One region of the Rahnella sp. GSA61A genome, then DNA from elsewhere that is predicted to be linked to it. Evidence: predicted binding sites of a transcription regulator. Region 1 holds the regulator's gene; each other region holds the start of a gene.
The links. Region 1 encodes CRP, which controls carbon source genes, mostly activating them, when cyclic AMP is high. Its sites were predicted from a motif close to ATGTGANNNNNNTCACAT; they were not measured.
Positions count from the first base shown of each region.

Region 2: a site for CRP is predicted at 1,731-1,748, ahead of cdd (cytidine deaminase). Genes of this name have one in related genera too.
Region 3: a site for CRP is predicted at 3,188-3,205, ahead of yrbN (protein YrbN). Genes of this name have one in related genera too.

Region 1 is NZ_JAHXYO010000008.1:18,383-23,081, reverse strand. Features, by position in the region: gene LC431_RS12170 (YccS/YhfK family putative transporter) at 1-1,545, opposite strand, end outside; gene crp (cAMP-activated global transcriptional regulator CRP) at 1,607-2,239, opposite strand; gene LC431_RS12160 (OsmC family protein) at 2,602-3,009, shown strand; gene LC431_RS12155 (phosphoribulokinase) at 3,013-3,882, opposite strand; gene allS (HTH-type transcriptional activator AllS) at 4,018-4,699, opposite strand, start outside.
Region 2 is NZ_JAHXYO010000026.1:24,263-28,961, reverse strand. Features, by position in the region: gene artQ (arginine ABC transporter permease ArtQ) at 1-4, shown strand, start outside; gene artM (arginine ABC transporter permease ArtM) at 4-672, shown strand; gene LC431_RS23190 (arginine ABC transporter substrate-binding protein) at 900-1,634, shown strand; gene cdd (cytidine deaminase) at 1,808-2,692, shown strand; gene LC431_RS23180 (NAD-dependent malic enzyme) at 2,851-4,548, shown strand.
Region 3 is NZ_JAHXYO010000007.1:50,086-54,784, reverse strand. Features, by position in the region: gene pnp (polyribonucleotide nucleotidyltransferase) at 1-2,083, shown strand, start outside; gene nlpI (lipoprotein NlpI) at 2,213-3,097, shown strand; gene yrbN (protein YrbN) at 3,212-3,292, shown strand; gene LC431_RS11055 (DEAD/DEAH family ATP-dependent RNA helicase) at 3,282-4,699, shown strand, end outside.

The DNA.
Region 1 (4,699 bases):
CAAACCGCTTTGCCATTGCGGCCACAACCAGATAGTGCCACCAAAGGCCAGCGCGCAGCCGATCAGGGTATCGACCAGTCGTGGTACCAGAAAATGCACGCCGTTCATCGCCAGCAATTGCAGGGTATACACTGCAGTCACCGTCATGCCGACCATCGCCAGTCCGTAGTTTTTGCGCAGAACGGTATAGGACAACAGGGTGATCAGCAGCATGCACAGCAGCGTGGTGCCTTCCGGCAGTTCCAGTTTGAGCAAGCCTGAGGCAATCAGCAATCCGGCCAGCGTACCGAGTGCACGGTGCTGGATCCTCACCCGCGTGGCGTTATAACCGTTCTGGCTGACCAACATGATAGTCAGCAAGATCCAGTAGGGTTTGGGCAAATTGAAGAACAGACCCAGACTGCTGCCAATCGCCAGAATAATGCCCAAACGTGCGGCATTACGCAGTGCCACGGATTTGAAGGAAAGATAGCTTTTCAGCGCGGGCCAGAAGGGCAAACGCGGCTGGGTGTTCATCAGGTCACGTTTGTACAACGGCCGCTGTGTGCGTAACAGACGGGCAATGCGGCTGAAATGGTAATAACAAAACTGACCTACCGGATTGTCCGGGTTGCGCGCGGCGATTTTCTCCAGCGCGGTCAGCTCATTGGCCATCGTAAAGCGCCCGGATAAACGGTGATAAAGAATATCGTCGGCAATCACCCGAAGACGGGTGGAAATCACCTGTGCATTTCGGCGGATAACCGCTTCGGCATGGCTTTCCTCCACCAGTTTCTGCACTTCTTCCGGCTGATGCAGGCTCACTGTAATGTGCTCCTGCAAATCGAGCGCCACCTGAAAACGCTGAAATAGCCGCTTATGGTGATGATGATGTCCGTGCTGGGGCAACATGTGTAATTGCTGATAAAGCAGGGCAATCAGGTCGATAACCTGCTGCTGGCGGGCTAGCAGTGGGGGTAACGCGGTTTCGGGATCGGTGTGTTGCGTCAGCAGGCTGTACTTGGCTTCGAAATAATCCGCGAGTTGCAGATAGAGCTGGCTGAGCGTTTCGCGCATCGGCTGTTCTTCCGAAATACGAAACCACGCCCAGTTAAACAATCCGTACCAGGCTGTGCCAGCGGCGAACAACACCGGGGCCTGCCACATCGGGCGCACGCCCACCATACTCAGCGTGAAGATAGTCGCCACCAGCGCACCGGGCAACAGGCGCGCATGCAGCGGGCTGATTTCACCGGTGACGCCGAGCAGTAACGCCAGCGACAGCATGATCAGCGGCAGCGGTATATGCCAGCTTTCGAGCATCAGTTGCAGCAGAAGGCTGCTCACGGCAAAGAGTGAACCGCCGACGAGCAGGCGTTTGAAAAAGCGTTTATGCGGGGTATCCAGACCGGCGATGTTACAACAGGCCGGGCAGAGGGAAAACAGCAGGCCCATTTGCAAATTGCCAAACAGCCAGCAAATGCCAACAGGTAAGCACAACACCAGCGTCTGGCGCAGCGCGTAGTTCACTTCAGGATGGTAAAACAGTCTTCGCCATAGCGTCATGGGTAAAGCTTAGCCCATAAAAAAGGCGCGACAGTGTTTTGCCGCGCCAATTTTTGAGGGATTAACGTGTGCCGTAAACGACAATCGTTTTACCGTGTGCGGAGATCAGGCTTTGATCTTCCAGCATTTTGAGAATGCGTCCGACTGTTTCACGTGAACAACCGACGATTTGGCCAATTTCCTGGCGGGTAATCTTGATTTGCATCCCGTCCGGATGGGTCATTGCATCAGGCTGTTTAGCCAGATTGAGCAAGGTTTGAGCGATACGACCGGTAACGTCAAGGAAGGCAAGGTTGCCGACTTTCTCTGACGTCACTTGCAGACGGTTGGCCATCTGCGCGGAGAGACGCATCAGAATATCCGGGTTAACCTGAATCAGCTGGCGGAATTTTTTATACGAAATTTCAGCCACTTCACAGGCAGTTTTAGCACGTACCCAGGCACTGCGTTCCTGACCTTCTTCGAAGAGTCCCAGCTCACCGATGAAGTCACCTTGGTTAAGGTAGGACAGTATCATTTCCTTGCCTTCTTCATCTTTAATCAGGACAGCAACTGACCCTTTCACGATGTAGTAAAGCGTTTCGGCTTTTTCACCCTGGTGAATCAGCGTACTTTTAGAAGGATACTTATGTATATGACAGTGAGACAGGAACCATTCAAGAGTCGGGTCTGTTTGTGGCTTGCCGAGAACCATTTGCTATTATCCTCTGTTGTTATCGCTGCCCAAAATCACAGGGCTCAGAGTTCCCTGTACGGCACTTCAAATCCAAAGCGCCCTTTCAGCATATAACTCTCCAGAAATGCTGCAAGCGGATGTCGGAGTGCAACAGCCTGTTTATTGCTGTCATCACCGTGGGTTCTGTACTTAAACCGCAAAAACCGTCACCGCAATTTACTGGAAAGTATGTTTCGGCTTTGTTTGTAGCACAGGTTTGAGATGCTGTCTTCTGTTGTCTCGCTTCAGCATGATGGCGATCGGGTTACGTTGCCAGATTTTAGGTGAAAGGGTACTCTGAGAGCAGATTTCGACAAGTTTATTCACCGGGAGAATAGTTCATGCATGCACGTGTCAAATGGGTTGAAGGACTGACATTTTTAGGTGAGTCTGCATCGGGTCATCAGATTTCAATGGATGGAAACGCGGGTGATAAAGCCCCAAGCCCGATGGAAATGTTACTGATGTCCGCAGGGGGGTGTAGTGCAATCGACGTGGTGTCAATTTTGCAAAAAGGTCGTAATGACGTGCGTGATTGTGAAGTGAAGCTGACCTCACAACGCCGCGAAGAAGCGCCGCGTCTGTTCACTCACATCAATCTGCATTTTATCGTCACCGGTAAGGATCTGACCGATAAGATTGTTGAACGCGCAGTCAGCCTGTCTGCCGAAAAATACTGTTCTGTGTCTCTGATGCTGGGGAAAGCGGCCACAATCACCCACAGCTTTGAAGTGATTGCAGCCGAATAAAGTTTACTCGATCTTCTTGCCTTCCATCAGGCGCTGCACCAGCGGCGCCATGATCAGCTCCATCGCCAGCCCCATTTTGCCGCCCGGCACCACCAGTGTTTTGATGTGCGAGATAAACGACCCTTGCAGCATGGCCAGCAGATACGGGAAATCGATGTCATCCAGTCCCTGAAAATGAATCACCACAAAGCTTTCATCCAGTGACGGAATGGCTTTGGCGGCAAACGGGTTCGAGGTGTCGATGGTGGGTACCCGCTGGAAATTGATGTGTGTGCGGGAAAACTGCGGCGTAATGTAATTGATATAGTCATCCATCGAACGCACGACGGAATCCATCACCGCTTCACGGGAATGCCCGCGCTCGCCGGTATCGCGCACCAGTTTCTGGATCCATTCGAGGTTGACGATAGGCACTACGCCGACCAGCAGGTCGACCTGCGCGGCAACGTCAATTTTGTCCGCCACCACGCCACCGTGTAACCCTTCGTAAAACAAAATATCCGTCGGTTCCGGCAACGCCTGCCACGGCGTAAAGGTACCCGGCACCTGATTGTAGGGAACGGCTTCGTCATAAGTATGCAGATACTTACGTGAACGACCAGTGCCTGTTTTACCGTATTCGATAAAGCTTTTTTCCAGCAAACCAAAGTCATTGGCTTCCGGCCCGAAGTAGCTGATATGACGTCCCAGATCGCGCGCCTTGCGTATTGCCGCATCCATTTCAGGACGGGTGAAATGATGAAAACTGTCGCCTTCCAGTTCCGCCGCACGCAAACCAAGCTGCTGAAATATTTTACGAAATGCCACGCTGGTGGTCGTGGTGCCTGCACCGCTCGAACCGGTCACGGCAATAACAGGATGTTTGGCTGACATAATGCGCTGTTCTCCATAAAGGTGATGCAGGCAGGCGAGACGCGGTCTTTTCTGTGGTCGAAGTTCTGGCGTCAAGGCTGCGCATAATTAAGCCTATTGTTACCATATTTATTCGCGAAGCCAAAGAGGGCATCACTATTCTAAACCCGCCAGCAACGGTTGGATCAGCGGGTCCTTCTGGTGGAACAGAGAAACAATGTCATGCAGCGCCTTGCCTGTGTACTCCTTTTTCCACGCCAGACTGAGCGGGGAAGGGGCGCGCGGATAGCGGATTTGTCGGGCGATCAGCTCGCCGCTGTCGAGATATGGCTGGCACAGATGGCGCGGCAGAAAACCGATACCCATTCCCTTCAGGTGACAGGCCAGTTTAGTCGCCACATCTGCCACGATGATCTGCCGTTGCCCGGTCAGCAACCAGGCTACCCGCTTGTTCAGATGGCGCGAGGTGTCTTCCACATTGATGGCAATGTACTGACGCAACACCGCTTCTTCCAGCATGCCAGTGATGTGCTGCAGCGGATGAAAGGGCGCATGAACAAAAATCCAGTCCACTTCACCCAGCGGCAGCAGATTCACGGCGTTAGAAAGAGATTCGGTGCCGGTGACGCCAATCGCCAGCTGAAAATCTTCGTACAGCAGCGTATCCCATACCCCCATGTAAATCTGTCGTGTGAAAGTGAACTGCGTGAACGGGTAGCGCTGCGTCAGACAGCTTAATAACGCCGCCAGAGTTTCAGGGCAGTACATCAGATTGTTCACCACCACATTCAGCTGGCGCTCAATGCCGTCGTTAATCTGCTGCAGTTCTGCCGGTACA
Region 2 (4,699 bases), on a different contig from region 1:
CTGATGTGGGAATATTTACCTGAAGTCCTGAAAGGATTGCACACCAGCCTGACACTGACCGTGGCGGCACTGATTGTTGCACTGTTGCTGGCGATGATTTTCACCGTCGTTCTGACGCTGAAAGTGCCGGTTGCCAGCCAGATCGTTAAAGGTTACATCACGCTGTTTACCGGCACACCGTTGCTGGTGCAAATCTTCCTGATTTACTACGGACCGGGCCAGTTTCCGTCGATCCGCGAAATTCCGTGGTTATGGGAAGTCCTGTCGCAGCCGTGGCTTTGCGCGATGTTTGCATTGGCGCTGAACAGCGCGGCATATACCACACAGTTGTTTACCGGTGCGGTACGCGCTATTCCGTCCGGCCAGTGGCAGTCGTGCGAAGCACTTGGCATGTCGAAGCCGCAAACCTTGCGCATTCTGTTGCCGTACGCCTTTAAACGCGCGCTGTCATCGTATTCCAACGAAGTGGTGCTGGTGTTTAAAAGTACCTCGCTGGCCTACACCATTACTCTGATGGATGTGATGGGTCACAGCCAGCTGATGTACGGTCGTACGTATGACGTGATGGTATTCGGTGCGGCCGGTGTGGTTTATCTGTGCGTGAACGGGTTGCTGACCCTGATGATGCGCCTGATTGAGCGTCGTGCACTGGCATTTGAACGCCGTAACTGATAGCCAGAGAAGAATCTGAAGGGACGAGAAATCGTCCCTTTTTTTGTGCCGGAAAAAACATCCCCTTGTTTCAATTTATAATTTTTTAATCAAATTTATTGCATATAAATTCATTTAGTGGCACTTTATTCTCAGGTTTCACTTCCTGCCAGTTACCCGATTAGATTAATAAAATCAGTAAACTGTACCATGAAGGGAATGTCATTTTTTGAACAGGAATGTATTGCATGAAAAAGCTGATCCTCGCCGCCCTCTTGTCTGCCACGGTTTTCACTGCCACCGCTGCGGACACCATTCGTTTCGGTACTTCCGCCACGTATCCGCCGTTTGAATCTATCGGCGCTGACAACCAGATTATTGGTTTTGATATCGACCTGGCGAACGCGCTGTGTAAGCAAATGCAGGAAACCTGTACCTTCACCAATCAGCCGTTTGATGGTCTGATCCCGGCACTGAAATTCCGTCGTTTCGATGTGATTATTTCCGGTATGGATATCACGGAAGAGCGCAGTAAACAGGTGACGTTCACCCAGCCTTACTACGCTAACACGGCGATGATTATCGGGCCGAAAGGCAAGTTTGCTTCTATTGCGGACCTGAAAGGTAAGCGTGTTGGCCTGGAAAATGGCACCACGCACCAGAAATACCTGATGGAAAAGCATCCTGAAATCACTACCGTCGGTTACGACAGCTATCAGAATGCGATTCTGGATCTGAAAAGTGGTCGTCTGGACGGGCTGTTAGGCGACACCGCCGTGCTGAACGGCTGGCTGAAATCCAACCCGAATCTGGGTGAAGTCGGCGAGCTGATTAAAGATCCGCAATACTTTGGTACCGGCGTCGGCATGGCGGTGCGTCCTGATAATAAGGAACTGCTGGCGAAGCTGAACACAGCGCTGGAAGGGATCAAAGCTAACGGCGAATTTAAAAAGATCAATGACAAGTGGTTCCCGGCTCACTGATTCCCCGTCATCCTTTTTTAACAGCCGTCTGGAAAGGCGGCTGTTCTGCGTAACATCTCCCAAATATGCAACGAAGCAGAACTTATTACATCGAAAAAGTGACATTCATCACACTACATTCATGGAATGACTTTTACACTGTTCAACCGTAATCACTGCGAGATCGAATGTTTATGCACGCACGTTTTCACACCGCCTTTGCGGCACTCCCTGAAAATTTATCCTCCGCGCTTGAGCCGTTTTTGCGTCATGATGACTTCCCGGCAATGCTCACTGCGGCTGATGTTGCGCAGATAAAACAGGCGACCGGACTGGACGATGACGCGCTGGCATTTGCCCTGCTGCCTCTGGCCGCAGCCTGTTCCGTTACGCCTATCTCTCATTTCAATGTCGGTGCGGTTGCACGCGGAATTTCAGGCAATTTGTATTTCGGTGCCAACATGGAATTCGCCGGTGCACCGATGCAACAAACGGTTCACGCTGAGCAATCCGCAGTCACGCACGCCTGGCTGCGTGGTGAAACCCGTCTGGCCTCCATCACCGTGAATTACACCCCTTGCGGGCATTGTCGTCAGTTTATGAATGAGCTGACCAGCGGCACAGCGCTGGATATCCATCTGCCCGATCGTGATGTAGCAACACTTGGCGATTATCTGCCGCACTCCTTCGGCCCGAAGGATCTGGACATCACCACCCTGCTGATGGACCAAGTGAATCACGGTTACACACTGGAAAGCACCGACTCCCTGGCACTCATGGCACTGGATGCCTGCAATCAAAGTCATGCGCCTTACAGTAAGTCGCACAGTGGTGTGGCGCTGGAAACCCATAACGGCAAACAGTTCGGTGGCCGTTACGCCGAAAACGCCGCATTCAATCCGAGCCTGCCTCCTTTGCAGGCCGCGTTAATCCTGCTGAATATGTCAGGTGAAGATTGCCTGAAAGTGCGCCGTGCAGTACTGGTCGAGCAAAAAGATGCGTTGATCACGCAAAACGATGCCACGCGTGCCACGTTAAAAGCACTGGGCTGCAAAGATATCACCACGCTGACCTGCTGATAGTGTGAGCCGGTTAACACTAAAGACTCTGTTTCCGGAGTCTTTAGTTACATAACATTGTCATTACATTTGTCATTTGAAATCCTTATTTCCTCTCTGTTACCCTCACCGCTCCGAAATATAAAAAACAACATTCTGAAAACCGGAAGAGTAAAACGATGGAACTTGAATACGAAAGTAAACGCCCCCTGTACATTCCCCACGCTGGCCCGATCCTGTTAGAGTTTCCGTTACTGAATAAAGGCAGCGCTTTTACTGAAGAAGAGCGCAGCAACTTTAACCTTCACGGTTTACTGCCGGAAGCGGTGGAAACCATCGAAGAACAGGCTGACCGTGCCTACCGCCAGTTTCAGAATTTCAAAACCGACATCGATAAACACATCTATTTGAGAAACATTCAGGACACCAATGAGACACTGTTCTACCGTCTGCTGGACAACCATCTCAGCGAAATGATGCCGGTGATTTATACCCCGACCGTCGGCGAGGCCTGCGAACACTTTTCCGATATCTACCGCCGCGCCCGTGGCCTGTTCATCTCTTATCCCAACCGCGCCCACATCGATGACATGTTGCAGAACGCCACCAAACAACACGTAAAAGTGGTGGTGGTGACTGACGGCGAACGCATTCTCGGCCTGGGCGACCAGGGCATCGGCGGCATGGGCATTCCGATCGGTAAGCTTTCCCTGTATACCGCCTGTGGTGGCATCAGCCCGGCGTATACCTTGCCGGTGGTTCTGGACGCCGGCACCAACAATCCGCAGTTACTCAACGACCCGCTGTACATGGGCTGGCGTCATCCGCGCATTACGGGTGAAGAATATGAAGCGTTTGTTGATCAGTTCATTCAGGCCGTAAAAATCCGCTGGCCAAACGTGCTGCTGCAGTTTGAAGATTTCGCACAGAAGAATGCCATGCCGATCCTCGAACGCTACCGTGATGAACTGTGCTGCTTTAACGACGATATTCAGGGCACAGCGTCCGTGGCGCTGGGTAGCCTGATTGCCGCCAGTAAAGCCGCCGGGGGCAAACTGAGCGATCAGACAGTCGCCTTCCTCGGTGCGGGTTCTGCCGGTTGTGGTATCGCAGAACAAATCGTTGCGCAGATGAAATCTGAAGGTCTGAGTGAAGAAGAAGCCCGCGCCAAAGTCTTTATGGTCGACCGCTTTGGTTTGCTCACCGATAAACTGCCTAACCTGCTGGATTTCCAGAGCAAACTGGTGCAGAAAAGCAGCGCACTGGCCAGCTGGGGCATGGAAAGCGACAGCGTTTCCCTGCTGGATGTGGTGCGTAACGCCAGGCCAACCGTGCTGATCGGCGTTTCCGGCCAGCCGGGGCTGTTCACCGAAGAAATTATCCGCGAAATGCACAAACACTGTGCACGTCCGGTGGTGATGCCCCTGAGCAATCCGACGTCCCGCGTGGAAGCCACACCTGCCGATATCCTGAACTGGACAGACGGCGCCGCGCTGGTCGCCACCGGCAGCCCGTTTGCACCGGTGAGCCACAAAGGCAAGCTCTACCCTATCGCACAGTGCAACAACTCCTTCATCTTCCCGGGGATCGGGCTGGGTGTGATTGCCTCGGGCGCCACCCGCGTTACCGACGGGATGCTGATGGCCGCCAGCAGAACACTGGCAGAGTGTTCGCCGCTGGCCACAGAAGGCACAGGCTCGCTGCTGCCGGACGTTGACGATATTCAGGGCGTGTCTAAATGCATCGCGATGGCCGTCGGTAAGGCCGCGCAGTTGCAGGGCGTGGCGATGGTAACGTCAGAAGATTCTCTGTCGAAAGCCATTGAGCACAACTTCTGGGCACCGCAGTACCGAAGTTATAAGCGCACGTCTTTCTGATCCGACGGTAGTAAAAGAAGTCCGGCTATGATCCAGACCAATGCCTTATGCATTGGTCTTTTTTTTTCGTCCAAATTGCAGTACGTCGCGCAGATTAAGAAGTAATTCACTGAAAAGTGCTGAAAAAAGCTGCGAAGCCTGTGGATGCAGA
Region 3 (4,699 bases), on a different contig from region 1:
CACCGTTACGCTGGAAACTGGCATGATGGCTCGTCAGGCAACTGCCGCTGTTATGGTTAGCATGGACGACACCGCGGTATTCGTTACCGTTGTTGGCCAGAAAAAAGCTAAACCAGGTCAGAGCTTCTTCCCGCTGACTGTTAACTATCAGGAGCGTACTTACGCTGCTGGTCGTATCCCGGGTAGCTTCTTCCGTCGCGAAGGCCGTCCAAGTGAAGGCGAAACACTGACTTCACGTCTGATTGACCGCCCGATTCGCCCGCTGTTCCCGGACTCTTTCCTGAATGAAGTTCAGGTTATCGCGACGGTCGTTTCTCTGAACCCACAAGTTAACCCTGACATTGTTGCGATGATCGGTGCGTCTGCTGCCCTGAGCCTGTCTGGTATTCCATTCAATGGCCCGATCGGTGCTGCACGCGTGGGTTACATCAACGATCAGTATGTTCTGAACCCAACCGCAGATGAGCTGAAAACAAGCCGTCTGGACCTGGTTGTTGCCGGTACTCAGGGCGCGGTTCTGATGGTTGAGTCTGAAGCTGAAGTGTTGAGCGAAGATCAGATGCTGGGCGCAGTGGTATTCGGCCACGAACAACAACAAATCGTTATCGACAACATCAACTCACTGGTTGCTGAAGTTGGTAAGCCGAAATGGGACTGGCAGCCAGAAGCGGTTAACGCAGAGCTGCACGCTCGCGTCGCTGCCTTGTCTGAATCCCGTCTGGGTGATGCGTACCTGATCACCGAGAAACAAGAACGTTACAACCAGATTAATGTGATCAAAGCTGACGTTGTTCAGGCTCTGCAAGCTGAAGACGAATCCCTGGACGCTGGTGAAATCTCTGACATTCTGGGCAGCATCGAGAAGAATGTGGTTCGTAGCCGTGTGTTGCGTGGCGAGCCGCGTATTGATGGTCGCGAAAAAGACATGATCCGTGGTCTGGACGTGCGCACTGGCGTTCTGCCACGTACTCACGGTTCTGCTTTGTTCACCCGTGGCGAAACTCAGGCGCTGGTCACTGCCACTCTGGGTACTGCGCGTGATGCACAGAACCTGGATGAGCTGATGGGCGAAAAAACTGACAGCTTCCTGTTCCATTACAACTTCCCTCCGTACTCAGTAGGTGAAACTGGGATGGTGGGTTCGCCAAAACGTCGTGAGATTGGCCATGGCCGTCTTGCTAAACGTGGCGTGCTGGCGATGATGCCAAAACCAGAAGACTTCCCGTACACCGTACGTGTGGTTTCTGAAATCACTGAATCCAACGGTTCATCTTCAATGGCTTCTGTTTGTGGCGCATCTCTGGCCCTGATGGACGCAGGTGTTCCGATTAAAGCCGCTGTTGCGGGTATCGCAATGGGTCTGGTTAAAGAAGGCGAAAGCTTTATCGTTCTGTCCGACATTCTGGGTGACGAAGATCATCTGGGCGACATGGACTTTAAAGTGGCCGGTAGCCGCGACGGTATCACCGCGCTGCAAATGGACATTAAAATCGAAGGTATCACCCGCGAAATCATGCAGGTGGCTCTGAATCAGGCTAAGGGTGCACGTCTGCACATTCTGGGCGTGATGGAACAAGCTATCAGCATTCCACGTGGCGATATCTCTCAGTTTGCTCCGCGTATCCACACCATCAAGATCAGCCCGGACAAAATCAAGGACGTGATCGGTAAAGGTGGTTCTGTGATTCGTGCGCTGACCGAAGAAACCGGCACCACGATCGAAATCGAAGATGACGGTACTGTGAAAATCGCAGCCACCGATGGCGAGAAAGCGAAATACGCTATTCGTCGTATCGAAGAGATCACTGCTGAAATCGAAGTTGGCCGTATCTATCAGGGTAAAGTGACCCGTATCGTAGACTTTGGCGCATTTGTTGCCATCGGCGGCGGTAAAGAAGGTCTGGTGCATATTTCTCAAATCGCTGACAAGCGTGTAGAGAAAGTGACTGATTACCTGCAGATGGGCCAGGAAGTTCCGGTTAAAGTTCTCGAAGTTGACCGTCAGGGTCGTGTGCGTCTGAGCATCAAAGAAGCTACCGCACCTTCTCAGGACGAAACAACTGAGCAACCTGCAGCAGAATAATCTGTAACAGAAGTTTTACAGCTCCTTTCCATTTGGGAAGGAGCTGTTCGTCTCACGGACGCAGGACGCGTTTGTGTTAAGCAAGCGGATGACAGGATGTTCATCCAATGTTTGTCTCCGGGAGTAGAAATGAAGCCTTTCTTGCGCTGGTGTTATGTTGCGACAGCACTTATGTTGGCAGGATGCAGCAACCATGATTGGCGTAAAAATGAAGTTCTGGCGATTCCGTTGCAGCCGACGTTGCAGCAGGAAGTCATCCTGGCACGCATGGAACAAATACTTGCCAGTCGGTCATTAACCGATGATGAGAGAGCACAGCTATTATATGAGCGCGGTGTGCTGTATGATAGTCTCGGGCTAAGAGCACTGGCGCGAAATGATTTTTCACAAGCGCTGTCTATTCGTCCTGATATGCCAGAAGTTTTTAACTACCTGGGGATTTACCTAACGCAGGCAGGCAATTTCGATGCTGCCTATGAAGCGTTTGATTCTGTACTAGAGCTTGATCCAACTTACAACTACGCGCGTTTGAACCGAGGTATCGCCCTGTATTACGGTGGCCGATTCTCGTTAGCGCAGGATGATCTGCAGGCGTTTTATCGAGACGATCCAAATGATCCCTTCCGTTCGTTATGGCTTTATCTTGCGGAGCGAGAAATCAATCCAAAGAATGCCGACGTAGCGCTTCAACAGCGTTATGACAAAGCGGACAGAGGGCAATGGGGATGGAATATCGTCGAATTCTACCTGGGCAAAATCAGCGAATCTACGCTGATGGAACGCCTCAAGGCAGAAGCAACGGATAACACTTCGCTCGCTGAGCATCTCAGTGAAACTGACTTCTATTTAGGTAAACATTACCTAAGTCTGGGGGACAAGAACAGCGCCGCGGCACTGTTCAAACTGACGGTAGCTAACAACGTCCATAACTTTGTTGAGCACCGCTATGCATTGTTGGAATTGGCGCTTTTGGGCCATGAGCAAGACGACCTATCAGAATCGGACCAGCAATAGCTGACGACACCAATCAGCCTTTTAATCATGGTATTTACCATTTTTAAGCGCCTTAACGGGCGAGGGTTGCTTTGTTCGTTTTATAATCTAATTTGAGCCGGTTCACACTTTTCAATGAAAATGACTGAAAATTTTCTCGACGAGTTATGTAGACTGGCTGCCATTATTAATGAGGCACGTGTACATGACTACTGAGCTTGAAACCTCTTTTGCTGACCTGGGGCTGTCTGCTCCGATCATTTCTGCCCTTACTGATTTGGGCTACGAAAAACCTTCACCAATCCAGGCTGAGTGTATTCCTCACCTGTTAAGTGGCCGCGACGTTCTGGGTATGGCTCAGACAGGTTCCGGTAAAACAGCCGCATTCTCTTTACCGCTGCTGCACAATATTGATGCTTCACTGAAAGCACCACAAATTCTTGTTCTGGCACCTACCCGCGAACTGGCGGTTCAGGTTGCTGAAGCAATGACTGATTTCTCTAAACACATGCATGGCGTGAATGTGGTTGCCCTTTATGGCGGCCAGCGCTATGACGTCCAGTTGCGCGCACTGCGTCAGGGACCACAAGTTGTTGTGGGTACACCGGGCCGCCTGCTGGACCACCTGAAACGCGGCACCCTGAACCTCTCTAACCTGAGTGGCCTGGTGCTGGACGAAGCTGATGAAATGCTGCGTATGGGCTTCATCGAAGACGTCGAAACTATCATGGCGCAGATCCCGGCTGAACATCAGACCGCGTTGTTCTCTGCAACTATGCCAGAAGCTATCCGTCGCATTACCCGTCGCTTCATGAAAGATCCTCAGGAAGTGCGTATCCAGTCAAGCGTAACCACGCGTCCTGACATCAGCCAGAGCTACTGGTCTGTCTACGGTCTGCGCAAAAACGAAGCGCTGGTGCGTTTCCTGGAAGCAGAAGATTTTGATGCGGCGATCATCTTCGTTCGTACCAAAAACGCAACGCTGGAAGTGGCTGAAGCGCTGGAACGCAGTGGCTACAGCAGTGCTGCACTGAACGGTGACATGAATCAGGCACTGCGCGAGCAGACTCTGGAACGTCTGAAAGATGGCCGTCTGGACATTTTGATCGCAACCGACGTGGCAGCACGTGGTCTCGATGTAGAACGTATCAGCCTGGTTGTTAACTACGACATCCCGATGGACTCAGAATCTTACGTTCACCGTATCGGTCGTACCGGTCGTGCTGGCCGTGCGGGTCGCGCACTGCTGTTCGTTGAGAACCGTGAACGTCGTTTGCTGCGTAACATTGAACGCACCATGAAGCTGACCATTCCAGAAGTTGAAATCCCAACTGCAGAAGTTCTGGGCGAACGTCGTCTGGCTAAGTTTGCAGCGAAAGTTCAGCAACAACTGGAAAGCAGCGATCTGGATCAATACCGTGCGCTGCTGGCGAAACTGCAACCTGCAGAAGAGCTGGACGTTGAAACACTGGCGGCGGCACTGTTGAAAATGGCACAGGGCGAACGTCCTTTGATCGTTGCAGCGGATCCGGTCTTCAAAAGCCGTCCACCACGTCGTGAATTCGAAGAACGTGGTGACCGCGGTGATCGTGGCGATCGTCGTGACCGTCCGGTACGTAGCAA